Regions from separate parts of the Microbulbifer thermotolerans genome, predicted to be linked through region 3. Evidence: predicted binding sites of a transcription regulator. Region 3 holds the regulator's gene; each other region holds the start of a gene.
What was found. The regulator PhoB, encoded in region 3, activates phosphate uptake and scavenging genes when phosphate is short. The targets are predictions, from matches to a motif close to TGTCATAAANNTGTAACA.
Positions count from the first base shown of each region.

Region 1: a site for PhoB is predicted at 7,745-7,762, ahead of A3224_RS05875 (phosphatase PAP2 family protein). Genes of this name have one in related genera too.
Region 2: a site for PhoB is predicted at 6,951-6,968, ahead of A3224_RS12840 (PhoX family protein). Genes of this name have one in related genera too.

Region 1 is NZ_CP014864.1:1,400,708-1,410,554, reverse strand. Features, by position in the region: gene A3224_RS05920 (PA0069 family radical SAM protein) at 1-745, shown strand, start outside; gene A3224_RS05915 (GIY-YIG nuclease family protein) at 833-1,216, shown strand; gene A3224_RS17400 (hypothetical protein) at 1,424-1,558, opposite strand; gene A3224_RS05910 (DUF1097 domain-containing protein) at 1,555-2,070, opposite strand; gene A3224_RS05905 (TSUP family transporter) at 2,431-3,204, shown strand; gene A3224_RS05900 (LysR family transcriptional regulator) at 3,197-4,129, opposite strand; gene A3224_RS05895 (SDR family NAD(P)-dependent oxidoreductase) at 4,257-5,015, shown strand; gene A3224_RS05890 (SDR family oxidoreductase) at 5,305-6,000, opposite strand; gene A3224_RS05885 (DUF3301 domain-containing protein) at 6,058-6,378, shown strand; gene A3224_RS05880 (saccharopine dehydrogenase family protein) at 6,499-7,566, shown strand; gene A3224_RS05875 (phosphatase PAP2 family protein) at 7,823-8,338, shown strand; gene A3224_RS05870 (MJ1255/VC2487 family glycosyltransferase) at 8,335-9,384, shown strand; gene A3224_RS05865 (hypothetical protein) at 9,411-9,847, opposite strand, start outside.
Region 2 is NZ_CP014864.1:3,078,518-3,088,364, forward strand. Features, by position in the region: gene A3224_RS12815 (outer membrane beta-barrel protein) at 1-173, shown strand, start outside; gene A3224_RS12820 (YeiH family protein) at 178-1,149, opposite strand; gene A3224_RS12825 (LysR family transcriptional regulator) at 1,243-2,109, shown strand; gene A3224_RS12830 (phytase) at 2,112-3,941, opposite strand; gene A3224_RS12835 (TonB-dependent receptor) at 4,140-6,746, opposite strand; gene A3224_RS12840 (PhoX family protein) at 7,163-9,091, shown strand; gene pstS (phosphate ABC transporter substrate-binding protein PstS) at 9,236-9,847, shown strand, end outside.
Region 3 is NZ_CP014864.1:3,839,851-3,849,697, reverse strand. Features, by position in the region: gene A3224_RS16000 (antibiotic biosynthesis monooxygenase family protein) at 1-23, shown strand, start outside; gene A3224_RS15995 (putative porin) at 109-906, shown strand; gene A3224_RS15990 (M48 family metalloprotease) at 970-2,247, opposite strand; gene A3224_RS15985 (DUF4265 domain-containing protein) at 2,336-2,815, shown strand; gene yaaA (peroxide stress protein YaaA) at 2,904-3,677, shown strand; gene A3224_RS15975 (hypothetical protein) at 3,725-4,084, shown strand; gene phoR (phosphate regulon sensor histidine kinase PhoR) at 4,116-5,417, opposite strand; gene phoB (phosphate regulon transcriptional regulator PhoB) at 5,506-6,210, opposite strand; gene ubiA (4-hydroxybenzoate octaprenyltransferase) at 6,322-7,203, opposite strand; gene A3224_RS15955 (chorismate--pyruvate lyase family protein) at 7,205-7,807, opposite strand; gene A3224_RS15950 (dicarboxylate/amino acid:cation symporter) at 8,027-9,322, shown strand; gene A3224_RS15945 (hypothetical protein) at 9,348-9,847, opposite strand, start outside.

The DNA of each region.
Region 1 (9,847 bases), 1.5 Mb from region 3:
GCCAGAACTCTTGGAATTGGCGCTGCGCAAGAGCGGCTACCGGTGCACCCCCATCGCTATGGGCACCAATACAGACCCCTATCAACCTCTGGAAAAAGAAAAGTGCATAACCCGGGAACTACTCGAGGTGATGCAACGCTTCAATCAGCCAGTGACCATCGTTACCAAAAGCCAGCTGATACTGCGCGACCTCCCCATCCTCGCGGAAATGGCGCAAGACAGACTGGCACAAGTGGCCATCAGCGTAACCACCCTGGACAACGATCTGAAGAGGAAGCTCGAACCGCGCACTGCGGGGCCATCGGCACGGCTGCGCACAATTGAGCACTTGAGCAGGGCCGGAATCCCCACGGCGGTTATGGCCGCGCCGATGATTCCGGCACTGAACGACTGCGAACTGGAAGCCATTCTAAAAGCTGCCAAGGTAGCGGGGGCGGAGTACGCTGCCTACATACTGCTGCGCCTGCCCCACGAAGTGGCGCCGCTGTTTCGGCAATGGTTGAGCACCCACTACCCGGAACGCGCCGCCCACGTGATGAGCCTAGTACAACAGAGCCGCGGCGGCCGCGACTATCGGAGTGACTTCGCCCAGCGCCAGTCGGGCACCGGCGTTTTCGCACAGCTACTGCGCCAGCGCTTCCGCGTGGCGGTCAACAAGCTGGGGCTCAACCTGCGTGAGTTAAAGCTGGACTGCACCCGTTTTCATACCCCGGCGCAGGCGGGTGAACAGCAATCCCTGTTCTAGGGAGCCTCTGATGAATTCACCTGAGCACAGTTGTTGGTTCCGAGGCGCTCAGGTAATGGGATGGATATTTCGAAAAGGCGCGTTCAAATGCAGCAGAGCCTCAAACGGTTTGCACGCATCGCCAACTGGCGGAAAATAGAGAGAAACTACAGTGGAAGCAATTTTTTGAGCAATTGGTTTGTCTACCTGATCCGCACCAGAAACGGCGCCCTCTATACCGGTATTACCAAGGATGTGGAGCGCCGCTTCTCCGAGCACCAAAGCGGAGGCCCTAGAGCTGCGAAAGCGCTGCGTGGACGCGGTCCGCTGAAACTGGAGTTCTATTGTGCAGTGGCGGACAAATCCGAAGCACTGAAACTGGAAATGCAAATCAAGAAGTGGCCAAAGAAAAAAAAAGAGGCCCTGATTGCCGGCAGTGTTGGGGGAACTACCGCCGGCGAGCAACTCAGGGCCTCGCGAGAAATGGCCTGAACTGAGAGCATTTTGCCCCCAGATCGTCTTCGGATCACATGCCAAAGACGGCTATGACAGGCCTTAGCGCATCACGGCTGACTGCCGTAAATTTCGGTTTTCAAATCCGCTTCCGACGTGACTGGACTGGTGAATGCCAACGCGGTGATAAACACCATCAGGCTGGCAAACAGAAAGCGCCTCAACATCTCAAAATTCTCTCAACACCTATTCAACACTGGTGCCCCTGCCGGGTTGCATAAGCCGCAGCCCGGCGTCCACCACGGCATTTACAACGGCGGAACGCAATTTGTCCGCGGGCACGCGCATCAGTGTTCCTGCGCGCTGCTTCAGCGTTTTCATAACTTATCCTCCGGTACCGGACGCACCATATCCGGCAGTGCCGCGACAAACGCACCTGCAACAATAGCCGCGGTGAGCATCAAATAGCTGTCCAATGATGTTTCCACAGACGCGGCGAAGGCTACCGCACAACCCAGGAAATAACTGGGAATATTCTTGACTCCGGTAATCCATTGCATCAGCTGCACACTGATCGCCAGCAAAAACCATGTCACCGGCAGCGCCGCGGCTCCGAGCCCGGGGTTCAATTTATCTGCCAGCGCCTGAGCTACGATAGCAAGGCCGAGACCGGTCACTGCGCAGGCGATGTTATAGGCCCGGTCACGCAAACTTGTTCCCCGTGTAAAATAGGCACTCCAACCACCGAGCACCGCCCACACAGACAGACCGACATACAGGCCGAGCACCAGAGCTGCCGCGCCGGTCAAAAGCGCCGCCGGCAGTCGCGCCCCGGTGAAGCCCAAAATTTCCACTTGATCGACACTGCGCTCATCGGCCAGGACCCGCCCCATCAACCACGCCCTCCAAAATTGGATTTGTAACCGCGCCCCGCGAGTGGAAAATCGATTCCATCAAACAAAAAGAAAGGGGCTTATCACCTAGTCCGCGGCATATTTCCGCGGCCATTGAATTGTGCACACGGGGCAATTGCACCGGTAGCGGAGAACTTCACTATCCTTGCCCAAAGTTCCAGAGGGCGGCAAATGCGTGGATTAGAAGGAGGCTTCTGCTATTAAGCAATACTGAACAGTTATATCAGCGCCAAATAGAAGCCTCATTATTTCACCTTGAAATTGCTCTCGGGAGATGTTTTTTCGCACAGGATTCAGGCAAAATCCGCGCTTCTGATCCCCCTTGGCGGTTCCCTCCCGATGGAAGTTACGATCTCTCTGCTGTTAATTTTTTTCGCGGTCGCCTTGCTGGCAGGCTGGGTGGATACGCTCGCTGGCGGCGGGGGCCTGATCACTCTGCCGGCTCTGTTGCTCGCCGGAGTGCCGCCGGTCAACGCCCTGGCCACGAACAAAAGCCAGTCCGTGGTAGGTGTTCTGACCGCGAGCCTGACACTTTTCCTCAAGGGCCATCTGCGCGGCCGCGCGCTGATACCATTGGTTATTGCCGCAGGAGTAGGCGCGGCCCTGGGCACCTGGGTGGTACAGCGCATAGATACCAGCTGGATGAGCTGGGTGATTCCGCTGCTGCTGATTGCAGTGGCCTTTTATTTTTGGCTGTCGCCGAACCTGGGAACGCACGAATCGGAAGCCTGGCAATCCGAGCGGCAGTGGGCCCTGACCTGGGCGCCCGGGGTCGGCTTCTACGATGGTGCTTTCGGCCCGGGGACCGGTTCCTTCTTCGCCGCATCCGCCGTCGCTTTTCGCGGACAGACACTCCTCTCCGCGACCATCCGCGCCAAGCTGCTGAACTTCACCACCAACGCAGTATCCCTGGCGCTCTTCGCCGCTGGCGGAAAGGTGATCTGGGCCATAGGCGCAGCCATGATGGCCGGCCAGGCGCTCGGCGCCTTTATCGGCAGTCATACTATGTTGAACGGCGGCGCAAAACTGATTCGCCCGTTGGTGATCACCATGTGCGTACTGATGTCCATCAGCCAGATAGCCCAGTATTTCGACTGGATCAGTCTCAACTAAGACGCTTGCCGGCCGCATCAACCAACCGCGGCTGCATGATCTCGGCGATCCAGGCCATAAACACCTGCACCCTTTTCGGCAGATGCCGGCGGTTGGCGTAGAGCAGTGATACCGGCATTGGCGCCGGCCGGTACTCGGGCAGTATTTCCTTCAGCTCCCCCGACTCCAGGTAGGATCGCACACCGACCTCGGGGACCTGAATGATACCCAGACCGGCGATACAGGCCTCCAGGTAAGCCTCGGTATTGTTGACAGTCACCGCTCCCTGCATGGATATCGACTGCTCCACATCCGGTTCTGCCGGGTCCACATACTCGAAACCCGGTGGGCGGGCGCCCAGAGTCAGCACATAATGGATAAGCTGGTGGCCGGCCAAGTCGTCCAAATTGCGCGGCGTGCCGTACTCGGCCAGGTACGCGGCGCTGGCGCAGCTGACCATGCGGTAGTAGCCAAGGGGCCGCGCTATCAGGCTGGAATCCTGCAGGGTGCCCACCCGCAGTACACAGTCGAAACCCTCCCGCACCAGGTCGACAAAGCGGTCGGTACTGGACAGCTCCACCTCCAGCCCCGGATGCATGCGCAGGAATTCTGGCAGGCGCGGAATCACCAGGTCGCGGGCGATTGGCAACGGCATATCCACCCGCAGGCGACCGTGCAGTTCCGAAACATCCTCGCGGAACAGGTTCTGTAGCTCGTCCATATCCGCCAGCAGATCCCAACAGCGCTCGTAGAAGACCTGGCCGTCCTGGGTCATCTGTACGCTGCGGGTGGTGCGGTGCAGCAGGCGAGTGCCCAGCAGGTTCTCCAGCTGTTGTATCGCGCTGGAGACACTGGCGCGTGACAGACCCAGGCTGTCCGCCGCCGCGGTAAAGCTGCCCTGCTCCGCCACTCGCAGATAGATCTTCATGGATTCCAGCAGTTTCATGGTTAGCCGCCGGCATTGTTCAGAATAGACAAACAGTCTAGCTACACTAGATGCGTTTATCTATTCATTCCTGACAAATAAGCTCTCATTCGCCGGGTAAAACCACCACCAACGACAGGAACTGACCATGAAACAGAAAATCGCACTAATCACCGGCGGCAGCCGCGGCCTGGGCCGCAATACCGCCCTGCACCTGGCGGACAAGGGCGTGGACGTGATTCTGACCTATCACAGCCGTGCGACCGAGGCCAATACAGTGGTCGCAGATATCGAACGGCGCGGTGCCCGCGCCACCGCCCTGCATCTGGACACCGCCGACTCGAAGGGCTTTGCCGGCTTCGCCGATCAGCTGCGCGAACTGCTGCAGTCCCGCTGGCAAAGCTACCAGTTCGACTACCTGGTGAATAACGCCGGCATCGGCATCCACGTGCCCTTTGCCGAGACCACTGAGGCTCAGTTCGACCAGCTGATGAACATCCATGTGAAAGGTGTCTTCTTCTTGACCCAGAAACTGCTGCCGCTGATCGCCGACGGCGGCCGCATAGTGAACCTATCCAGCGGACTGACGCGCTTCACTCTTCCAGGCCACTCCGCCTACGCAGCGATGAAGGGCGCGGTCGAGGTACTGAGTCGCTATATGGCCAAGGAACTGGGTGCGCGCGGGATCGCCGTCAACGTGGTCGCGCCAGGCGCCATCGAGACCGACTTCGGCGATGGCCGGGTGCGCGATAACAAGGAGGTGAACGATTTTATCGCCGCACAGACAGCGTTGGGCCGCGTGGGCCTGGCGGAAGATATCGGCGGCGTTATTGCCTCGCTGCTGTCAGACGAGAATCGCTGGATCAATGCCCAGCGGATAGAGGCTTCAGGCGGTATGTTCCTGTAATTTAGGGAACCTCTGATTAATTCGCGTGAACACAATAAGTAGGTTCCGGGACGCTCAGGCAATAGGACGGATATTTCGAAAACGCACGAGTACTTCCCTGTAGCTCCGACGGATACATCCCTGTATCCGACGGTTTCGAAATATCCGTCCTATCACCTGAGCTTCACATCCGCCCCCGAAGAACCTCTGCCACCAGGAAATGAATTAATCAGAGGCTCCTTAGGGAAAGCTATCAGCCCCTGTAGGAGCGGTCCACGGGCACTCCTACCACTGGTGGCCAAGAAAAAAACTACCAGGGAATCTCACTGCCGTCGTAATTGATAAAACGCCCGCTGTTTTCCAGACTGGCATTCAGCAGGACCCGCTTCAGCCCCGCCGCACTCTCTTCTACCGAAATCAACGCGTTGGGGCCACCCATTGCAGTTTTTACCCAACCCGGGTGCAACGCTATCACACTGATCCCCCGATCGCGCAAATCGATGGAGAGACTCTTGACCACCTGATTCACCGCCGTTTTGGAGGAGCGGTAAATATAACCGCCGCCGGAAGTATTGTCGGCGATACTGCCCACCTTACTGCTGAGGACAGCGATCACGCGACGCCCGCTGGCAGCCACCTTGTCGGCAAAGGTCTCCGCCATGACATAGGGCGCTATGGTGTTGGTTTCCAGCACCCTGCGCCACTCATCGAAGTCCACATTTCCGAATCCTACCCCCTTGGGCCCATAGTAGCCGGCATTGTTCAGCAAAATATCGATAGACTCGTCTTGCAGCGTCCGGCCCAGGGCCGCTACCGCCTGGTGATCAGTCACGTCCAGCGGCAGAAGCCGCACGTTGGCATACTGTTCACTGAGTGCACGCAACAGGTCCGCGTTACTCAGGTCGCGGCAGCAGGCGAGTACTCGCCAACCTTCCGATGCGAATTGACGGGAAACTTCCAAGCCTATGCCCCGGTTACTGCCGGTAATCAGGATGGTGCCGGACATGCTTTCTCCTCGAATAATGCTATTCTTGCGCGGTCCGATGATAACAACAGCAACCCAATGTTCTACTCTCTCAGCGATCTCTTTTGGCTCTTCCTGCCCACCCTGGCAGTTGGCTACCTCTGGACAGGGATGGCGGCCAAAGAACAAGTGCGCAGAGTTGCGGCTCGTTACTGTCGCGAGCAAGGCCTGCAATTGCTGGACGACACTGTGGCACTGACGCGCACCCGCTTAAAGCGTGACGAACGCGGACAGCTACGCCTGCATCGCAGTTATGGGTTCGAATTCACATCCACTGGCGAGTACCGCTACGCCGGCACGGTGGTATTGCACGGGCGCCGCATCACACGGATACAGCTTTCCCCCTATCACGTGGCCTGAAGCGCTCCAAAGTGCCGCGGTCACACCACCGAATATGACAAGCGTTTGACTAGACTCAGACGAGACCATAAGGTTGCGTCACTCCGTTTCCGCAACCGATCGAACAGATAAGGCTATTCGGTGAACGACAAAAAAATAATGATTTATGGTGCCTACGGCTACACCGGCGAACTGATCGCGCGCGAAGCTGTGGCAAAGGGTTACCGCCCGGTATTGGCGGGGCGCGACGCGAAAAAACTGCAACCGCTGGCGGACGAACTGGGCCTGCCCGCCGTGGCCATCGGTCTAGATGCATCCGAGACTCTGGAGCACACACTGCGCGATATTCAAGTGGTCATCCACTGCGCCGGTCCCTTTTCCGCCACCGCCGAACCCATGATGCGCGCCTGCCTAAACACCGGCACCCACTATCAGGATATCACCGGTGAAATGGCGGTTTACCGAATGGCCCACGGCATGCATGACCAGGCCGAGTCAGCGGGCGTGGTGCTCTGCCCCGGCACGGGTTTCGATGTAATCCCCACTGACTGCCTTGCGGCGGCACTGCACAAAGCCATTCCTTCCGCCACTCACCTGGCCCTGGGTTTCGACTCGGATTCTGCGCTGAGTCCCGGCACCGCCAAAACCTCTATCGAAAGTCTGGGCGTTGGCGGCGCTGTGCGCCGCAAAGGTGAAATAGAAATCATCGGCCACGGCGAGCTGACCCGGCAGATAAATTTCGGCCGCGGTGAGAAATTCGCCGTCGCCATTCCCTGGGGCGATGTGGCCACCGCATACTACACCACCGGCATCCCCAATATTGAGGTCTACATCCCCATGAGCCCGCGCCGGGCTAAAAAACTGAAACGGCTCAACAAGTTCCGCTGGCTGCTGCGCATGAACTGGATGCAGAAGTGGCTAAAAAAGAAAGTGGACAATTCGGTGCGCGGCCCCGGAGAACAGGCGCGCGCCGAACAGAAAACCTGGGTTTGGGGCGAAGTGCGCAACGATCGCCGCGGCGAGCGCAAAATTGGCCGTGTCGTGACCGCTAACGGCTATGATGTCACTGTACACGGCACCCTGGCAGTAATGGCGTTTTTATTGAACTACGAGGGTCCCGGGGGCTATTTCACCCCGTCAAAACTGTGTGGTAGCGAATTAGTTGAAAAACTACCCGGTTCCGGCGCAATCGAAATAGGCATCGACTAGCCCCTCAGAGTCCGCTATAAGAATTCCCGGGAGTTGACCATATACCGTCCAGGATAAAAAGTGGGAGAAAGCTCCGCTGCATTCATATCAGCGCTAACACCAAATCCCCGACGTTCCGACAATTGGTATACGGGCGCCTTAACACTTCTCTTTTCCGCCCAGTTGCGCAAACCGGCAAGATTTCATGTTTTTGACATAAATTGGTCAAGTCGACGCAACATTGGCTTCGTACCTTGACGACATGCGAAGCTTACCGATGACTCTGAAACATTTCGACGTGTCCCTGGTACTGCATATGGCACAGCGGGCGGCACGGCCCGCATCACGCAAGCGCTATCTGTGGCTATCCAAAAGCGGGGACGGCTGGCTGTACCTACTGTCCCCGCTGATTGTGGCTCTCTCCAGCACCACCGCCGCCGCGATACAATACTTCTTTATGTGCGGCACCGCTTTCGCGGTGGAACGCTCACTCTATTGGACTATCAAGAACACCACCAAGCGGCTCCGCCCACCGCAAGCCATTCCCGGCATGCGTTCGGTGATTGTCGCCCACGACCGTTTCAGCCTGCCTTCAGGGCACACTTCCGGCGCCTTCCTGTTCGTCACCCTGCTCTCCCAGACCCTGAGTCCACTGTGGTTGCTGGGCTACTTCTGGGCCGCAGGCGTCGGCACCTCGCGAGTAGGACTGGGGGTACACTTCCCCACCGATGTCTGCGCAGGCGCAGCCCTGGGCACCAGTGTCGGCCTATTAATCAGTGGAGCCTTTTTGTGAAAATACTCTACGGCGTGCAGGGAACCGGCAATGGGCATATCTCGCGTGCCCGCGCCATGGCCAAAGCGCTCGCTCAACACCCGCAATTGGAAGTGCAGTGGCTCTTTTCCGGCCGCTCTCCCGAAAAACTCTTCAGCATGGAACCCTTCGGTGACTACTGGTGGCGTGAGGGCCTGACCTTTGTGCACCGGGAAGGAAAAATAGATTCCCTCGCCACCATCAGGCAACTCAATTTGGGCAAGTTGCTGCGAGATATCCGCGAACTGCCGGTGAACGACTTCGATATGGTCATCAGCGATTTCGAGCCAGTCACCGCCTGGGCGGCCAAACGCCGCGGCGTCCCCAGCCTTGGCCTGGGGCACCAGTATGCCTTCAACTTTCCGATCCCCGCTCCGCGCTTCAAATGGACAGCGCGCGGCATCATGCGCACCTTCGCGCCAGTGCAGAGCAGTCTCGGTATGCACTGGTACCACTTCGGCCACCCGATACTGCCGCCGATCGCTCAGCCCCACGGCGAAGCCGAAAGCGGCGACCATATCCTCGTCTATCTACCTTTTGAACACCACCAGCCGCTACTGAGCGAGCTAGCCAGGCTACCGCAACAATTTATTGTCTACGGCGCTCCGGTCGACCTGCCGGCGGCGGGCAATATTGAGCTCAAGGCCCCCTCCATCGACGGCTTCCAACGAGACGTGGCAAGTTCAAAAGCTGTCATCTGCAACAGCGGTTTCGAATTGATTGCCGAAACCCTGACCTTGGGCAAACCCATTCTTACGCGTCCCCTTGCCGGCCAATTTGAACAAGAGGCCAACGCCCTGGCACTACGTGAACTGCAACTGGCCCATGTCGTAGACCAGGTAAATGCCACTACGATTGGCAGCTGGCTGGACAGCGACCCCACCGGTGTGCGCATCCAGTGGCCGGATGTCGCTGGAAGCATTGTGCGCTGGCTGGCCGAGGGCCGCCGCCAAACCACGGCTGAATTGGCCAACGGCCTCTGGGGGCAAGTGGTTCCCGACCGCGCGGCACAGGTCGCCGCGGATTAACGAACCCATACACTGCGGCACGGACATCAAAGTCTGCTGAACTGGTTGGCGAGTTCGTCAATAGAGATTTTATTGGGCTCGAAGTCATACCACAGCGGGTTGTGATCGGGGTTCGAACGGATCAATAGCCCACCACATGCCAAGGTGAACGCCTTGCCCTGGCCGACCTCATCAAATAAAAGCGGGCGCACGGTAGACGAAACTTTTATCTTGAGCAAATCTGCCAGCCGCCGGGCGGGAGACAGGATTTCGTTATTGTCACTAAGCGCACCGTGATATTTCCCCACGCCGCCCTCGCATATGGCCAACACCAACCAGTTGCATCCACAGGCCCTAGTCCTGGATAGATTCTGCTTGCCGGAAAAGACTTTGAGCATGCTTTGTATAATATAGTCACACAATAGTTCACTGCGATGACCAACCAAAATGACACTCATAAACTCGCCCATATCTCCCAGCCTCT
Region 2 (9,847 bases), 760 kb from region 3:
ACGACAGCGACAACGGCTTTCACTGGGGATATGGGTTCGGCATCGACTACCGCTACCGTAACAAATGGACGCTGCGCGCCGAGTGGGAATCCTTTACCGAAGTCGGCAGCGACAGTTTCCGCAGCGACTTCGATGCACAAAGCGCCACCCTCGGCTGGAGTATGCACTTCTGAATGCTCAACGGTAGAAGTAAGCATTCAAGACAAACCCGCCCCCAAGCAGCAGCAGAAACAGCAGCGACGACAGCAGCAGCGGGCGCGCACCAGCGCTGCGGATACTGCGCCAGCGCGCTTTGACGCCCAGCGCCGCCATCCCCAGCGCCAGCAATCCCTGAGAGGCCAACTGCAAAACTGTCTGCAGCGCCTGGGGCAGCACCAGCACACTGTTGAGTCCCACCGCCAACGCGAAGCCGAACACAAACCCGGGCAGGGGCGCTGGCGCCCCGCGCCGTTCACCGCCCCGTGCGCGAAACAGTACACTGCCGAGAAACACCACTACCGGAGCCAGCAGCATCACCCGTACCAACTTCGCCACCAGGGCACTCTGCATGGCATCGGCGCCGATGGACTGGCCCGCGGCCACCGCCTGCGCCACCTCGTGCACCGTGCTGCCGATATAAATGCCGAAGACCGACTCCTCCCAGCCGCACAGCGAATAGATCAGCGGATAGCAAAAGGTTGCCAGCGTGCCGAACAACACCACGGTTGCCACCGCCACCGCCACGTCTTGCTCCCGTGCACGGGCCACCGGCTCGGCGGCGGCGATGGCCGCCGCGCCGCAGACCGCACTACCCACCGAAGTGAGCACCGCCAGCTCACGCGACAACCCCAGCAGGCGCATACCGACCCCAATGCCCACCGCGAGCACAACACAGATCACCAGTGTATCCACCAGCACTAACTGCCACCCCAGTGCCGCCACCTGCTGCAGACTCAGATTGAACCCGAAGAGCACAATGCCGAGGCGCAGGGCGCGCCGCTGGCACCAGTTCACCGCGCCTTCATCGTTGCCTTTTGTCGGGTAGAGATTGCCGTACAGCATCCCCAGCAGGATTGCCAGCGGCAATGCCGACAGACCGAGCCCGGCAATCTGCGGTACCTGAGCCAGCGCCACGGCACTCCCGGTGATCAGCAGTAAATGTATCCACATGACAGAAGCTCCCTCGTATTTCCGAGGTGACTTTATCCGCCACATACACTTAACTAAAATGGATATTATTAATGTAAAAATTAAGTACTACTTATGAATTTAAATCTGCGTCAGCTTCGCCTTCTGGAGGCCACCTGCCGTCTCGGGCGGCTCACCGAGGCGGCGGATGAACAGGCGATCAGCCAATCCGCCGCCAGCCAGGCAATCCGCGAACTCGAGCGCACACTGGGCTACTCACTGTTTCACCGGGTGGGCCGCAACCTGGAACCGAGCGACGCCACCCAGCGGATACTGCCGCGGGTACGGGAGATACTGTCTCTGGTAGATACGCTGGAAGACCCCTGCGGCGACCAGGTCCGCGGGGACTTTCACGTGGCCGCCAGCGTCACCATAGGCTGTTATCTTCTGCCACACCTGCTGGCCGCGTTCTGCCGACGCCACCCACAGGTAGAACCGCGGGTAACTATCGGCAACAGTGAGGCAGTCATCGAATTGCTGGAAAAGGGGCGCGCCCGCCTGGGGATTATCGAGGGGCCGGCAGGACACACGGCGCTGGAAGTGCACTCGTGGCGGAAGGACACGTTGAGTGTTTTCTGCGCCGCCGACCATCCACTGGCCGGCAGCGGCAGAATCGAGCGCAAAGATCTGGGACAACAGCGCTGGATAGTGCGCGAACCCGGCTCCGGAACCCGCTCGGTATTCGACGCCGCCATGCGCGCGGCCCGCATCACCCCCACCATCGCCTTTTCACTGCCGCGCCAGGAGGCGATCAAGCAGTCGGTGCTCGCGGGGCTGGGTGTGGGCTGCCTGTCCGCCCTCTCCATCGCCGATGAAGTGGCCGCCGGTCAATTTGTCGAACTGGCGACCCCCCTGCAACTGGAGCGCGAACTGTCCTGGCTGGTGCCGCCGGGCAGGCGCCGCGACACCACCCTGAATGCCTTTCTGTCACTGTTGGAATAGCGTCACTGCAGCGCCAGCGCGTCAGCGATTTCCGTCCAGGAAATCAACTTAAAATTCTGCGCCGCGCTGGGCAAGCGGTTGCGCCCGTCCTGTACCACCAGCACCCCCTGTGGATAATCCGCGCCCAGCGCGGCGCTGGTCACTTCCAGACCGTCGGTCTCGGAGACGCCGTCAATCCCCAGCTCCGGGTTGATATCAACACGGAAACGCCCGACGAACTCGCTGCCGTCGCGACTGAAAAGGGCATAGCTGTTGTTGCCCTGACTGGAGACCACCAAATAGCTGCTGTCGCCGTTGAGGTAAAGCGCCATACCTTCGATGTCATCCACCAGTTTGTCGCCGTCCACCCTCGCCACCAGTTGCGGCTGGCCTTCGCCGGCGACAAAGGCGTCGATATCCAGACGCCAGATTCCGCGATCTTCCTCGGCGTAAAACAACTGCCCGCGCTCATCGTCCGCCACACAGCCTTCCACCAGCCCCGCCAGGGGCTGCCTGGCGCGGGGGAGCAGCTGCCACTGCAGCGGATTTTCCCCCAGGCGAATTTCCGCCAGATGCAGATCGCCCTGCTTGTCGGACATCCAGACAAACAGGCCCCCGTCTTTGCGGGAGAGGCACAAGCCGTAGGGATCGGCGAGATCCATCTCCCGCAGTCCCAGGCTTTCCACCTCGCCATCCGCGGTAATACCGAACAGACTGACCCCCGGCGTGGTACGGTTGGAGGCAGCGGCCAGGGCGGCAAAACGGGCGTGATCCAGCGGGCGCAAATCCACATTGTTAACCCGCCCCACCGGCAGGGCTTGCAGCAGCTTCCCGTTTAAATCGTACACATTGAGGCCGCGCTTTTTATCGGTGCCGAGGATACGACTCTCTTCGGTGTTGCGCGGATTGACCCAGATGGCGGGATCGTCGGCGGCATCGCCACCGGAGGCGACCGGCGCTGTCTGCGCGCGGGCGGCCACGTGTGGCATCGAAACCGCGCCGCGGAACGCCTGGATTTCCGCCACCGGTTCCGGCAGCGGCACGGCAAAGCGCAACACCGCGTTGCTCTCCTCTTCCAGCGCCAGCAGTTTGCCGCCGGCCACCGCCACGGATACCGGCGCCACACCATCCAGGGACCGGGAAAAAAGCGGCTCGGAAAGAGGCCTTCTCAAATCGTATGCCCACACGCCGCTTTCCGCCGCCACCCACAGATGGCCGGCGGCAGCGTCGACCCACAGGCCGCCAAAGTCCGCGCCCTGCCGGTCGGGGGCGACGAAAACTTCCCGCGCCTCATCCCGCTCCGCGTCGGCATTCAGCCGCCAGATCCCCAGCGGCGGCTGCGCCACCAGCAGCTTCCCTCGAGCGTTATCCACCGCGCAGCTGCTGACCTGTTCGCCGAAATACAAAGGGCGCACTTCACTGAACCCCCAGGACGACGCCCGCGGAAGAAGCAAATACTCTCGGCCGAGGCCGCTTTCATCGATGGCAAACAGATGGATGCGATCCTTCTGGCGGGAAAAGCAGAGCGCGGCCTGGGGCGCGTCCACAGCCATATCCCCGAGAAACTGAAAACGGGGCCGGCCCTGGGCGTCGGGCTCCAGCCCGCGCAGCTGGATCTTGCCGCTGTCCTCGTCGTAGGCCGCCACCAACCAGTGGCCCCCGCCGCGCGCCTGCAACGCAAAGCGTTCCACACTACCGCCATCCAGCGCAGCGATCTCGCTGCCGTCTTCCCCAATCAGCACCAGTCCGCGGGTTTCGCTGGCCAGCAACAGATAATTTGCTTCCCCCAACGACAGCGGCGCCAGTTGGCTGGAGGCAACATCCTGCAGCGACAGTGTTTGCGGATCTTTCAATATTCCAACGTGCTTTGTTGTTACCTCTGTCGTTTTTCCGCACCCAATAAGAAAGTCCAAAAGAGCCGCGACAATACACAGTTTGAGAATTTTTTTTCGCGTCATTTTTTCCACTGCTTGTTAAATCCAACAGCATGGCCGGAGCAAATGCCAGGGGGCACATTTCCACCCAAATCCAGCAAAAGGGACTTTCAGCAATCAGAAGGTACTGTAGGTCAGTCCCAGCACATAAGTGGGGCCGTATTCTTCGTACTGGCCGTTGTAGCCGGCGTTGTGCACGAATAAAGGCTCGTCGGTCAGGTTTACGCCGCTGAAGGTGAGCTGCAGGCCGTTTTCGAACCGGTACTTGGCCGACAGGTCCACCTGCATATGGTCGTCCTCGTAGCGGTCGCCGCCCGCGTCTTCCATATTGACTTCCAACAGCCGCTCTCCCCGGAAAGTAGTGGACAGACGCAGGCTGAAAGCGTCGCGCTCGTAGCCGATGATGAAATTGCCCACTAAATCCGCCTGATTCGGCAGCGAGATATCGTCGCTGCGCTCCGCGTCCGGCCCCAGCCCCAGGCTGGCCTCGGAATCGGTAAAGGTGGCGTTGGCGCGCAGCAGCAGGCCATTGTCGAAGCCCTGGGTCCAGGCCAGTTCGGCACCGGTGAGGGTGGCGGTGTCGCCGTTGACCGGTTGCAGAATTTCCGCATCGTCCACCGGCAGGCTGCCCGCATAGTCGGCAACATCCACCACGCCCGCCACATCCGCGACCACGATAAAGTTGTCGATGCGCTTATGGAAAAAGCTCACCGAAAACATACCCAATCTGTCGGCGTAGTACTCGGCGGAAAAGTCCAGATTGCGCGCTTCGTAGGGGTCCAGCGCCGGGTTGCCCGCTTCGACCTCCAGCTCGCCCTCATCGTACTCAACCGCTGCCGGTGATGGGTTCAGATAACCGAAAGAAGGGCGGGAAAGTGACTCTGTGTAAGCCGCGCGCAGTACGATGTTGTCACTGAAATCGTACTTTAAATTGACGCTCGGGAAGAGATTGCTGTAATCGCGTTGATAGTGCACAGGACTGACGTAGACATCCTCGGCCACCTCTTCGGCACCGGGCACCGCCTCCTCTGACTCAATCACCCGGTAACCATCGGCGCTAAAATCCGTCGCTTCATAGCGCACACCGTAGACCAGCTGCGCCCGCTCCAGCTCGATGGTGTTCATCACGTAGACGGCGGAGATGTCTTCGCTCATCACATAGTCGCGGGCGGAACCGAGGGCGGTTTCGGCTTCGTCCACTTCGAAGCTGGACAGGTTGGCATCGATAAAACGGTTCAGCGCCCCCTTGTTGACACCGGGGCCGAAGGCGGCGAGATCATAGTCGACCTGTCCCATTGCAAAGTCGGCCAGTGTGTAATCGGCGCCGAAGCCGTCGTAGACGGTGGCGTTCAGGTCGCCGGATTTTTCACGGCGGCGCTCGTGCAGGCCGAACTTCAGTTCCGAAGGCTTACCCGCCAGCTGGATCTCACGGCTGAAATCGAGGCGGAAGCTGATTTCCTCATCTTCGGTAAAGTTGTCCTCGATCACCAATTCATCCAGCGCGTAATTGGCCGCGGTCAGAGCCGCTTCCAAGTCATCGGCGCCGACCGCCATTTGCGGCTTTTCGCCGGCACTGGTGTAACCGAGCAGTAGGCCTTCCTGAACGAAGTCCGTATCGCGCCGGTGCGGCTCGGCTTCCTCCGCCTGAGAGTAGCCCAAGGCATATTCGATGCCCCACTGGTCTAGCTGGTGCTCGCCGCCAAATACCACAGATAGAATTTCCTGCTCTTCGAGACGATCCTTCAGGGATTTTTCCAACGCGGCGTCTTCCCAGACCGCGCTGCTGGCACTGATGCTGGCGGGATCGTCATTTTCTTCATCCAGTTTCCAGGAGTTGCGCTGGCGCTCCTCTTCGTCGGAAAAATCGGAGTAGAGGGTGTGCAGGTATAACTGGCTGCTCTCGGACAGGCGCAAGTCGAAATTGGCGGCGAGCCCGGTGCGCTCGCGGGTAATGGTGTAATCCCGCTGTTCGATTTCCACCGCGCCGAAGGCTTCACTGCCATCCACCGCGGTGAGTTTTTCCCAGATGCCGTCGGTTTCAATATTTTCCGAGCCGAAATTGCGCGCCTGGTGACTGGCGACGATGGCGACGCCCAACTCGCGGCCGCCATCCAGCTCGAATCTATCGGTGAAGGTGCCCGCCAGCTTGGGGCTGTTTTCCTCCTGCAATTCGCTGTAGCTGTTTTCAACGCTCAGCTTGAAGTGGCGGCCATCGCGGTCGAGCGCGCTCAGGCTTTTGATTTCAATGGCACCGCCGATGGAGTCGGCGCTCATATCCGGCGTGAGCGTTTTAAACACTTCCAGGCTGGAAAGCAGGTCGGATGGAATCACGTCCATGGCCACCGCGCGGCTGTCGGTCTCCGGCGCCGGTAGGCTTACGCCGTTGATGGTGGATGCGTTCAGGTTGGGATCGATACCGCGCACACCGACAAATCGCCCCTCGCCCTGGTCGCGCACGATAAACACGCCCGGCATACGCTGGAGCGCCTCGGTGACATTGGCATCCGGCAACTCGCCGATCGCTTCCGAGGTCTGGACCGCCACCATCTTGTTCGAGTTGCGCTGGCGCTCAATATCGCTGCTGGCATTGGCGGCCTGGGCGGTTACCGTAACGGTTTCGAGCGCCTGGTTCTGCTCAGCAACGGCGTTAAAGGAAATGATCGCCGCGGCAATGGCCGCCAAAGGCACATTCATCAAACGCGCGTGAATTATTTTGCTATTCATGAGATACCCATTCCCCCATTGTTGGCGTTTGGGAACCCCTGGATTCATTCGCGCCTGAGCCTTACAAAAACCGCAGATTGATTCGCGCTCGAGGCTCCGAGCTACGCCGCTGCCCGACAAGGCTCTGAGGGAAATGAAGCTGAGATTCCTTTATTGGTGATTGCTGTGGAATGGGCGCAGACTAACGGCGCGGTGTGAAGCTTGCGTTACATAAATGTCACAACTTGCGTTTAGGGTATTTTTCTCTGATTACGGAGCCTCCGATGATTTCGCCTCCCTGCGGAAAAGGAACCCCGCGGCCAGATGTATACCTCCTTGCCTGAGCGCTCCGGTATCAACAGCGCGCCCATACGAATCCATCAGGGGCGCTGAAAATTTTTATTCAAGGACACAGCCCCGCGCTCCCGGAGTGACTCATGAGCAAGGAACCGAAAAATCCCACCCGCCGCGCCCTGTTCAAGGCACTGGGTGCCGCAACAGCTGTCGGCGCCACGGTCGGCCTGTTGCCGAGCTGCGGAAAAAAACGCGATAGCGGCGCCGCTAACCTGAGCTTTGCGGAAATCCCCCACGCCCTGGATGACCGGCATCATTTGCCCGTCGGCTACAACGCCGATCTGCTGCTGCGTTGGGGAGATCCGCTTGTCCCCGGCGCCACGCCCTTTGATCCCCGAGCCCTGACGCCGCGCGAACAAGAGCGGCGCTTCGGCTACAACAACGATTTCATCGCCTTTATGCCCCTGGACCCGGGGGCGGGTCCAGGCGAGGGGGAGCGCCACTGCAAGAGCCGCAACAGTACTCGCGGTCTGCTGTGCGTCAATCACGAGTACACCCAACCGCACCTGATGTTTTCCGGCTACAACGATGAACACAGCGCCACCCGCGGCGTCAGCGCGCAGCATGTGGCCGTGGAGCAGGCCGCCTGCGGTCACTCGGTGGTGGAAATCGCAAAAACAGACAATGGCTGGCGGCCGGTGTTGGACAGCCCCTACAACCGCCGCATCACCCTGAACACCGGTATGGAGATCGTCGGGCCGGCAGCTGGAGACCGCCGCCTGTGCACCGGGGCCGACAGCTCCGGCAAACGGGTGTTGGGCACGGTCGGCAACTGCGCCGGCGGCAAAACACCCTGGGGCACCGTGTTGATCGCCGAGGAAGGCTTCGGCGGCGCCTTCCAGGGGGACCCGGACGCTGTCGCCGACCCCGTGGAGGCGCGCAATCACCACGCCTTCGGCATATCACCGCACAACCGCAACTGGGGCGAGTACGACCGCCGTTTCGACATTTCTGTGGAGCCGAACGAGCCCAACCGCTTCGGCTGGATGGTGGAATACGACCCCTATGACCCCTCCTCCCGCCCGCGCAAGCTCACCGGTCTCGGCCGCTTCCAGCACGAGGGGTTTACCCTGGTGTGCAAACCGGGTGCGCCGGTTGTCGCCTATGGCGGCGACGACGACGAACACCAGTTTGTCTACCGCTTTGTCAGCAGCGGCATTTATCGGCCCGGTGACCACACCCAAAACCGCCAGCTCCTCACCGAAGGCACCCTCTACGCGGCCCGCTTCGACGCCGACGGCAGCGGCCGCTGGCTGCCGCTGCTATTTGGCCAGGGTCCGCTGACGCCGGAAAACGGCTTCCGCAACCAGGCAGATGTGCTGATAGATACGCGCCGCGCCGCCGCCCTGCTCGGGGCCACACCGATGGACCGCCCAGAAGATGTGGAAACCAATCCGGTCAACGACTGCACCTATGTGATGCTGACCAAAAACAAAAAACGCAAACACGGAGATATCGACGCCGCCAACCCGCGTCCGCGCAATGTTGCGGGCCACGTCCTGGAAATCGTACCGCCGGGCAAGAAAGGCCGGCGCGACCACAGCAGTAACCGCTTCAAATGGAACACCTTCCTGCTCGGCGGCAACCCCAATGCAGAAGATCCCAATGAGCGGGGCGCCTACGGCCAGCAATCACCCGGCGCCATTTCCACCCACGGCTGGTTCGCCAATCCCGACAACGTCGCCTTCGATCCCAAGGGCAATATGTGGATCGCCACCGACGGCTGCGAGCGATTTGGCTTCCACGACGGCCTTTGGGCCATGGCCACAGAAGGGGAAATGCGCGCGGCCCCAAAACACTTCTTCGGTTGCCCCCGCGGCGCCGAAGTGTGCGGGCCGGAATTCACGCCAGATGGCACCACCCTATTCGTCGCCGTGCAGCACCCGGCAGACGGTGGCTCTTCCACCTTCGACCATCCCATGCACCGCTGGCCGGACGGGGACCCGGCGCTGCCGCCGCGGCCGTCAGTGCTGGCCATCTACCGCAAGGACGGCAGGGTGATCGGAAGTTAAGGCGCTTCCGTTTCATTCACACGGGTGCTGCCGCTAACCCCGGTGCGCGCACAAGTGGTCGTTACTGCCATGGAGCGAATTCCGCCCCCAGGGGCAATTACTGCGGTCGTCTAGACTCAAAGGAACCGTTTCTGGGGAATCTCCATGAAGTTCCGGCGCACCACTACTATCTACGGCTGCCTCGCGGCAGTAGTCCTGATGCTTTTTCTGTTCTCCGCCCGTGCGGCCGAGGAACAACTTCAGCTCAAGGGCTCGGGCGCCAGTTTCCCCTACCCCATCTACACGAACTGGTTCAAGGATTTCTCGCGCAAACACGGGAACGTGAAAGTGCTATACCAGGACAAGGGCAGCGGCGGAGGCATTCAGGATTTTCTCCACGGTGCCGTAGACTTCGCCGCTTCCGGTACGCCGCTGACGGCGGAAGAAATCGCCGCAATCGAGCAGGGCGTGGTGCTGCTGCCCCTGGCCGCCGAACAGGTAGCGCTGACCTATAACCTGAAAGGCGTAGATGGGTTGCGATTGCCGCGGGATGTGTACCCGGCAATTTTTCTCGGCGAAATCACCAACTGGAATCACCCGAAAATCGCCGCAGCCAATCCCGGTATCGAGTTGCCGGACATGCCCATCACCGTCGTGACCCGATCGGACCCCTCCGGTACCACAGACATACTCACCAACCACCTGTGTGCGATCAGCGCGGCTTTCGAGAAGGGCATCGGCAGAAGCCGCCAACCCCGCTGGCCCGGTGCCGCCCGC
Region 3 (9,847 bases):
CGGCCGAGTCGCGGAAAAAATAAGACTCATCCCCCGGTTCATATACTGTTCAGGCATCATCACTATAGTCCTCAGCTCCTGGTTGGAAATTTAAACAAGGAAACTGGAATGAAGTTTAAGTATCTCGCCCTGCCTTTGATGATTTGCTCCGCCACCGTTTCTGCGGAGGAATACACTTCTATCTCGGAGGCGAATTATTCAGAGGCTGAAAAATCTTTTGGAGATGTCGATCAATTTGATATCGGTACTACTTATTTCTTTGCCCCCAAGGAGACGATGGGGCCGCTGAAAGAGTTTGAATATATCAACAAAACAAGCAACCTATTTGCTGGCTACAGCTACCAGGATTATGACGGTGATGCCGATATACTGGCAGTAGGGGGTGAGTACTTTGCGGCCAACGGCTTGGTCGTTGGCGGAAGTGTTGCGGATTTCGAGGGGGACAATCGCTATAGGGCTTCCGTCGGATATCTGTTTTCCCCAAATTTCCTGCTGAGTCTTGAGAGTGAAAAATGGGAAGACCGCGACGCGGACTACTTTGTTAATGCAAGTTACAACCACCAGCTGAGTGGCAACGACTACATTGGCTTCAGCTTCTCCACTGATGACAATTTTGACAGCCGCACCCTGTCTTCCAAGTTCTTCAAAGAGTTAGGTGGTGAGACCTGGTTTACCGCCAATGCCAGTTACACCGCCAACGATGATTTTGAGGATATTTGGCTCGTTGGTACCGAATACTATTTCAGTAAGGCAACATCTATCTTTGCCAATTACAACAAGGAAGAGACTCTGGGCTTGGGTGTTTCCCACTTCTTCAACCGCAATATCGCCGGCAATATAGCCTACACCACTAATAGCGATACGGATGTTGATACTTTTCTGCTGGGCGTAACGGTTCAGCTCTGATAACCAGTTTCTGAAGCAATAAAAAAGGCCGCACTGCGCGGCCTTTTTTATTGGCAAAGATTATCACTGGCCGCTCAGCGCCTGCATGCGCGCCTGCGCTCTGCTGCCGATATCACCGCCGGCACTGGCCGCTGTCTGGTAGTGGTTGTAGGCGTTTTGCACCTGCCCCTGCTTTTCGTACACCTGCCCCAAATAGTAGTGCGCGTAGGGAGTCTCCAGATAATTTAGAGAGCGGTTCAAGTCCCGCTCTGCCGCGCTGTAGTCGTTCAGCTGCGCGCTGATAATGCCGCGCTTGAGCCAGTGGGAGAAGAGCGCGGGATTTTTTTGCACCGCGGCGTCATAGGCGCTGTGGGCCTCGCGGTACTGCTTATTGCGGGCGAGCAGATCGCCTTCCAGGGCATAGAAGGCTGCTTCCTTTGGCTGTTTCTGCTGCGCCTGACGCACCAGGCTCAGGGCCTGACTGTACTGCTTGTTGTTAACGGCTGCCAGAGCCTCGTCGTATTTCTGATAGGCATCGGCATCGCGTTTTAGCGAGGCTATTGCCTTTTGGTAGGCGGCGCGGTTGGTGACACCCCCGGAGGGCAACTGCTTGGCGTGTTCGATGTTTGCGTTGACACGCGCTTGGGATGGAGGGTGACTGGCAAAGAGCGCTTCCAGGCCGCTTGCCTGTTTACCCTTGGACAGTTCGACAAACTTGCGCTGCAGGCGCACTGCCCCCTGGGGATCGTAGCCGGCGGCGGCCATGTACTTCATACCGTACTGGTCTGCCTCGGACTCGTTGCTGCGGCTATAGCGGGCGATATAAGCGGAGCCCCCCAATTGGCCGCCGAGCGCAATCAGATCACCGTAGGCAGATTCTTGTGTGGCTGCACCCAGCACCGCCAGTCCGGCATTCAGCAGCGTTTGCTGCGACATGGCGGCGGCGGAGTGGCGGGCGGCGGCGTGAACGATTTCGTGGCCCAATACCGCAGCCAGTTCCGCCTCATCCTCAAGCAGCACCAGGAGGCCCCGGTTCACCGCAATCTTGCCGCCGGGCAGGGCCCAGGCGTTGGGCACTGAGTTGTTCAATACCACGAACTCGTAGGGAAGCTGCGGCTGGTCCGATACCTTTGCCAGCTTCTGACCCACTTGGTTGACATACTCTTGCAGTGACGGGTCGACATTGTACTGACCACCCTGTTGCTGCTGATTGATCGGATACTGCTGCTCCCCCAGAGCCAGCTCCTGGCTCGTCGACAGCAGTGACAGTTCTTTCTTGCCGGTAACCGGGTTGACCGCGCAGCCGGCCAGCAGCAACAGGGCCACGGCGGCTGCGGTGAATTTGGGTATACGCGAGATCATCGCTTCCTCCCTGTATAATGCTTGGTTTTAGTCAGCCATTTTACACAACACTGATACCCAACCGATGTTGCGTTTGGGGGGAGAAGTTATGACAGCACTGCAGGTCATCGAATTATTTGCCGGCACGGGCCCCGATGGCGAACCGGTAGTGGAGCGGCTGCAGGTGCGGGTGAATGAAGACAATAGCTGTCAACTGGTGCGCTCGCCGGCTTTCGTTAAGGGCATCGCCAGCGGCGATACAGTCAAGGTCAACAAAGACACTCGCCAGTTCGAGTTGGTCAGGCGCTCCGGCAACCTGGCGATTCGGGTCTTCTGCCGCGGCGACAGTGTGGCACTCTCGGACAAGTTGACACCACAGCTGGAAAAGCTCGGCGGAGAGTTGGATATGGAGAGCCCGCGCCTGCTGGTCTACTCGATCCACGTCAGTTGCGGTTTTGACAAAATAGAAAAAATACTCAACGGTGCCTGTGACGGCGCCAACAGCGTCTGGTATTACGGCAACGTCTACGATCCGCAAGACGGCCAGACACCGCTTAACTGGTGGCAGGATATTCTCAAGCCGGAATGAGCGCGAGGCCGGGCCCCAGCGCGGCTAAAGAATCCATTGAAAAAATTGCCGAGCTGGGGCTCGGCGCATGCGGCACACAAGGAATCCGATGTTAATTGTCATCTCCCCGGCCAAGACGCTCGATTACGAGAGCGATATACCGGCTCTCGATACCAGCCAGCCGGAGTTTCTGGAGGAATCCGCGGCGTTGATCGAGGAGCTGCGCGAGCTGAGCCCCCAGCAGATTTCTGCGCTGATGAAAATCTCCGACAAACTGGGCGTACTGAACTACGACCGCTTCCAGCAGTGGGAGCGCCCCTTTAGCGACGATAACGCCCGCCCCGCCCTGCTCGCTTTCAAGGGCGACGTCTACACCGGGTTGGCGGCGGAGACCATGAACAAGCGGGACTTCAACTATGCGCAGAAGCACCTGCGCATCCTCTCCGGTCTCTATGGCCTGCTGCGCCCACTGGATCTGATGCAGGCCTACCGGCTGGAAATGGGTACCAAGTTTGAAAATGCTCGCGGCAAAAACCTGTATGAGTTCTGGGGCGATGCGATCACCGAGGCATTGAACCGGCAATTGCAAAGCCTCAAGAGCCGGGAGCTGGTCAACCTGGCTTCCAATGAGTACTTCAAGGCGGTGCGGCCAAAGGTGTTGGATGCGGAAGTGATCACGCCACACTTTAAGGACTTGAAGAACGGCCAGTACAAGATGATCAGCTTTTTCGCCAAGAAAGCTCGCGGCATGATGAGCCGCTGGGCCATCGACCACCGGGTGAAAAAGGCGGAGGAACTGAAAGCCTTCGATGTCGCCGGCTACCGATTCAACGCCGCTATGTCGAAAGGCAACGATTGGGTTTTCACCCGCGATGAACCGTAAGCCGACGGCCAGCAACTGGTCTGGCGCCACACAAAGAGGGAGCAGATATGCCCGAATGGTTTGAAACCAGTGTCGTGATTGTTTTCGCGATTGCAGCAGTCTTTTTTTTCGCAAAGTACCGCGAGACGGCCGCCGCGTTGCACGAGAGTGAGCGCATGAAAAAGCGCCTTTCCAATGACTTGGATCGCTACCGCGATATGCCGCGCCTGCGCGCCCTGCGCGATGCACTGATTTCCGCCGGCACCCTGCCTGTAGACGACGAGGGCCGTGAGCACCTGCTGCTGCGCGACGCCGACCGCCAGCTGCATCATGTGACTCTGCATCGACAGTGCACCGCCGTCGGTGAAGGAGAGACGGTCACCTACCGAAAAGACGGTGAGGAAGTGGCGCTGCAGGAACTGGCGTAGTCCCCGGGAACCCCAGCCTGTTTTCGCCTGCTCACGTGGAAGTCGTTGATTCCAGCTTCTGTGCGGGAAAGTGCAGAGTGAAGGTACTGCCGCGACCCGGCACACTACTGATGGATAACTCCGCGCTGTGGCGCAGCAGGACGTGTTTGACGATGGCGAGGCCGAGGCCTGTGCCTCCGCTTTCGCGGGAGCGGCCCGCGTCCACGCGATAGAAACGCTCGGTGAGGCGCGGGATGTGAATGGGATCTATGCCGATGCCGCTGTCGGTGACCGAGAAATGCCCGCCATTTTCATCTACCCGCCAGCGCAGCTGAATGGGGCCGCCGTCCGGGCTGTACTTCACCGCGTTCAGGGCCAGGTTGGCGAAGGCGCTGTGCAGCTCATTGGCGTCGCCGGTAATGGTGGTATCCCCCTGGCAGTCCACGCTGATTTCGTGGCGGCCACCACTGAAGCTGCGCGCCTCCCGCGCCACCCTGCCAATCAATTCACCCACAGCCACTCGCTCGCGGCCGCTGTCGCGTTCGGAGGTTTCCAGCCGCGCGAGTAACAGCAGGTCATTCACCAGAGAGGTCATACGCGCTGTCTGCTCTCGCATCTGTGTCAGGGGCCTCTGCCAGCCCTGTGGCGCCTGGCCGCTGGCCTCGAGCGTCTCCAGATAGCCGGCGATCACGGTCAGGGGAGTGCGCAGTTCGTGGGATACATTGGCGACAAAGTCGCGGCGCATCTGCTCCAGTTTGTGCAGGCGCGTGATGTCGCGGACGATCACCAGTGCTTCGTCCTGGCCATAGTGGGTGACTTCGAGCTGTAGAATGCGTGTATCGTCACCCGGTGCGGGCATTGTCAGTGGTTCGTGCGCGCCCTCGGTGCCCTGCTGCAGATAGTTGACGAAGCCGGGGTCGCGCACGAAATTCACCAGCGGCTGGCCTGCGTCGCCGGGTTGCAGGCCCAACAGGTCACCCGCAGCCGGATTCCACCAGGCCAAGTTGCCGTCATCCTCCAGTGCCACTATCCCCTCTCGCAATGCGCTGGTGCTGTCCTGTACCCGACGCAGCATGGCGTGCAGCTTTTGCTTCTCGCGCCGGTGGCGGCGTTGTATGCGGTAGAAGTCGTCGGAGATTTCGCCCCAGATGCCAAACGCGGTAGGTGCCGGACCGCGGCGGCCGTTGATCAGCCAGCGGTAGAAACGCCGGTATTGCCACAATACCCAGCTGAGATAGACCGCCAGTCCCAGGGTGATGGATAACAGCCATTGTCCGCTGGCAACGCCGAAGATGGTGCAGCCGAGGGCGATGGTGATAAAGCGTGAAAACTCGCCAATACTGCGATCCAGCATAGAAGTGCCGTTATGTCTGGCGGCCGCGGTGCGGCAATCTGGCCACCGGCGCCGCGCCTGGTTGGGGGGTGCGGGTTTGCGCGGAATCTTACACTTTTTCCGCGGTTTGCACAGAAAAGCGGTAACCGGTGCCGCGCACCGTTTGTATGTAGCGGTCGTGACCGTCCAGGGCCAGGGCCTTGCGCAGTCGGCGGATGTGCACATCGACGGTGCGTTCCTCAACGTACACATTGCCGCCCCAGACGTGATCCAGCAATTGAGTGCGGGTGTAAGCGCGTTCCTGATGAGAAAGGAAAAAGGTCAGCAGGCGGAACTCGGTGGGGCCCATGTCCACCGCTTGGCCGTTGATGGTGACTCTGTGACTGATAGGGTCTAACACCAGACCACCGGCGGTTAGCGGCTCTTCTGGCTCTGTGGGGCCGGCGCGACGCAGAACTGCCTTCAGGCGCGCGACCAGTTCCCGTGGTGAGAAGGGTTTGGTGATGTAGTCGTCGGCGCCGGTTTCAAGGCCTTTGACCTTATGGTCCTCTTCGCCCTTGGCGGTGAGCATAATGATCGGCAGTGCCGCGGTGAGCTCGTCGCGTTTGAGGCGGCGCGCCAGTTCAACGCCGGAGACATCCGGCAGCATCCAATCCAGAAGAATTAGGTCGGGCTTCTCGTCGATGACCAGCGCGTGTGCTTCCTGGACGTTCTCCGCTTCGATGACTCGGTAGTCCGCCATCTCCAGCGCCACCCGCAGCATATCGCGTACGGCGGCTTCGTCGTCGACTATCAGGATCTTCTTGCTTTGCATCTGCCTGTCGCGCCCGCTTTTGAATCTGTTTTTTCCATTGATAGCCGAGGATTTAACGGCATTTTGGTTACAAATATATGACGGGTCCGCAACCGCGTTGGTGGTTAGACGCTAAACCAGAAGGAAATGGACGAAAATTCCGGCAAATATCGCGCCGCCAACCCAGTTGTTGTTGAGGAAGGCGCGGAAGCAGGCTTCCCTTTCGCGGTCGCGCACCAGCCACTGCTGATAGATGGAGAGCATCGCGGCGATCGCCAGCCCGAGGTAATAGGCAGTGCCCAGTTCGAAGCGCCCGCCAACCAGCAGTAGGGCAAAGAGCGACAGGCACTGCAGGGCAGCGGTCATCACCCTGTCCAGGTCACCGAAGAGTACAGCGGTGGATTTGACTCCGATCTTGAGGTCATCGTCGCGGTCCACCATGGCGTAGAAGGTGTCGTAAGCGACGGTCCACAGCACATTGGCTGTGAATATCAGCCAGGCTGCGGTCGGCAGTTCTCCGCGAACGGCGGTAAAGGCCATGGGAATCCCCATGCTGAAGGCGGCGCCCAGCACCACTTGCGGTAAGTGTGTGTAACGTTTTGCGAAGGGGTAGCCGAAAGCCAGCGCCAGTGCCGCCAGGGACAACAATATGGTTGGTCGGTTGGTGGTGAGTACCAGGGCGAAGGCGGTCAGGCTGAGCGCGGCAAAGAGTCCCAGAGCGCCGCGCGGGGATACACGCCCCTCCGCCAACGGCCGCCCGGCGGTGCGTTTCACGTGGCCGTCGATATGGCGGTCGGCATAGTCGTTGACGGCACAACCGGCGGCGCGCATCAGCACAACACCGAGAGTGAATACGGCAAACAAATGCAGGCCGGGCCAGCCACCGGCGGCCAGCCACAGGGCCCACCAGGTTGGCCACAGCAGCAGCAGTGTGCCGATGGGTCTGTCGAGACGCGCCAGCTGCCAGTAGGGCAAGGCAGCGGGCCAGTGCTTGGATATCTGTTGACTGATCACTTTAGCCCCCTGTTTGTTCGGCAGAGACTTCGGCGCGCGCCAGCGGTGCCCGCTGCGGGCGAAAGGCACTGAGAAAGGCCTCGGTTACCAGCAGCGGTTTGCCCCGCAGCCAGAAGGCGGAGCGGCGCCCCCAGGCACTGTCCCCTTCCCCGGCGAGTTCGGGCAGGTCACAGCGCGGGTTGCGGTGCAAGCGGTTGAGCGCAATGGGCCCGCGGCGGATACCCGCTTCACTGAACAGCAGCTCTCCCAGCGGTCGGTTGTCCAGGTTGCGCAGGTAGCGCGATCTGCCCCGCAGGCTGGATTCCGGTAGCACGCTGCGCGCATAGACCCAGGGCTGGCCGCGGCCGTACAGCAGTACTTCACGCACCAGGGCGCGGCAGCGGTCGCGCAGTGCCAGTTCGCGCCGCTCATCCATGCGCGGGTTTTGCCAGTGCTGCTTCAAAATGCGCACATGGAAATCGCCGTCCGCGAGCTCTCTGAGTGCCGCGGTAAGCGAGCCCGGGTGCAGCAGCCACGGCAAGAGTGCCGCTGGCGGTTGCCGGTGCCGGGATTCCTGTAGCCGGTTGAGCCACTCGCCGCTGGGTTCAAAGGGAGATTGGTACAACTGCAACTCCGCCATCGAATAAAGGGGCATTGTAAATGGGGGACCCATCTGTCGGGAACCGATTTACTCAGACAGTCGCTACCTGCGCAGGACACCGTAAAGGAGTATGCTGTGCGATCGCGGGGCCGGGCGATTCCGCGCGGGGCGCCTCCTCTGCTGCGTCAAGCATTTGTTATAGTGCCCGGCCGATTTGAATCCATAAGTCGAAGAGAGTTTTCCATGGGTCTCACCGCCAGAATCCTGATTGCCATGCTCGCTGGCATTGTCGTCGGTGTGCTGTTCAACTTCCTCAACAGCAGCCAGCTGCTAGGCAGCGGTATCACCGGCGTTATCAACAGCTACCTGACTGGGGGGCTGTTCGATGTGATCGGTCGTATCTTTATCGCTTCACTCAAATTGATGGTGGTGCCGCTGGTGCTGGTGTCACTGGTGTGTGGTGCCTGTGCCCTGTCGGAGGGGCACCGTATGGGGCCGCTGGCTGGCAAGACGCTGCTTCTCTATATGCTGACCACGGCGGTGGCGATCACGCTGGCGCTGTGCATGGCGCTTATCGTGCAGCCGGGTGTCGGCGTGGACGTGGCGCCGCCGGGCGGCGCCTTTCAGCCCAAGGAGTCACCGCCGCTGTCCGATGTGCTGGTGAACATATTTCCCACCAACCCCGTGGCTGCCATGGCCCAGGGCAATATGCTGCAGATTATTGTATTCGCATTGCTGATGGGGTACGCCATTTCCCGCTGTGGTGAGCCGGGCCAGAGGGTGGCCAGTTTTTTTAACGACCTCAATGAAGTCATCCTGCGTATGGTGGGAGTGCTGATGGTGTTTGCGCCCTACGGCGTCTTCGCGCTGCTGGCCAAGACGTTTGCGGAGCTGGGTGTGGAGTTTATCTGGGAGCTGGGCAAATACTTTCTGGTGGTGCTGATTACTTTGCTGCTGCACGCTTTCGGTGTTTACTCGCTGCTGCTGAAATGCCTGTCCGGGCTCAACCCGGTGCAGCTGTTCAAGAAGATGCGTCCGGCACAGGTGTTCGCTTTTAGCACCGCTTCCTCTGCTGCCACTATTCCGGTGACTCTGTCCACAGTTGAGAAGCGCCTGGGTGTGGATAACAAAGTGGCGGCTTTCACAGTACCTTTGGGCGCCACCATCAATATGGATGGCACGGCGATCATGCAGGGAGTGGCCACCGCCTTTATGGCGCAGATGTACGGTATTGAGATAGGGCTGGCGGGTTACCTGACGGTGATACTGACCGCGACCCTTGCCTCCATCGGCACGGCGGGCGTGCCCGGAGTGGGTCTGGTTATGCTGGCGATGGTATTGCAGCAGGTGGGTCTGCCGCTGGAGGGCATCGCCCTTGTGATGGGGGTTGACCGCTTGCTGGATATGGTGCGCACGGCGGTGAATATCACCGGTGACGCGGTGGTGAGTGTCATCGTTGCCAAGAGCGAAGGCGCTCTGTCCGTGGAGACATTCAATAACCGTAACTACGACAGTGTCGCCAACGCGGCAACGCCTTGAGCGGGTGGGGGCTTGAGCCCCCCGCTTACTCCGTTAACAGATCCCGCAGCTCATCGGCTTCCAGCTCGTCTTCCATTTTGTCGACGAGTTCTTTGGCCATACGCGACAGTGCTTGTTTAATGGCTTGCTCAGTGGTGTCCTCGACGGCGCCCCCGTTTTTCGGCGTTCGCACCTGATATTTTTCGCGGATCTTGAGCCTTTTGATATCCAGCGTTTCTTCGAGCAGCTGGCGTCCCGAGTGATCCTTCACCCTATAGTGGACGCTGCCCTCCAACTCCACAGTGCCCCGCTCCAGGTCGTAACCACTCTCGCTCTGCAGGTTGTTGAAATGCTTGATGACGGCCAGATCCAGCGCACTGTGCAGGGACAGCTGCCCCCCCTTGTCCACCAGGGGCACCTCTTCGCCGACGAAAAAAGCGCGCAAGCGGGAATCCAGCTCGCCCTCCAGGTACTGGCGGTATTTGCGCACGGCGGCTTCCTTCATCGAGGCGAGGCCGCCCCCCTTGCCCGCCTGAGCCAGCAGCA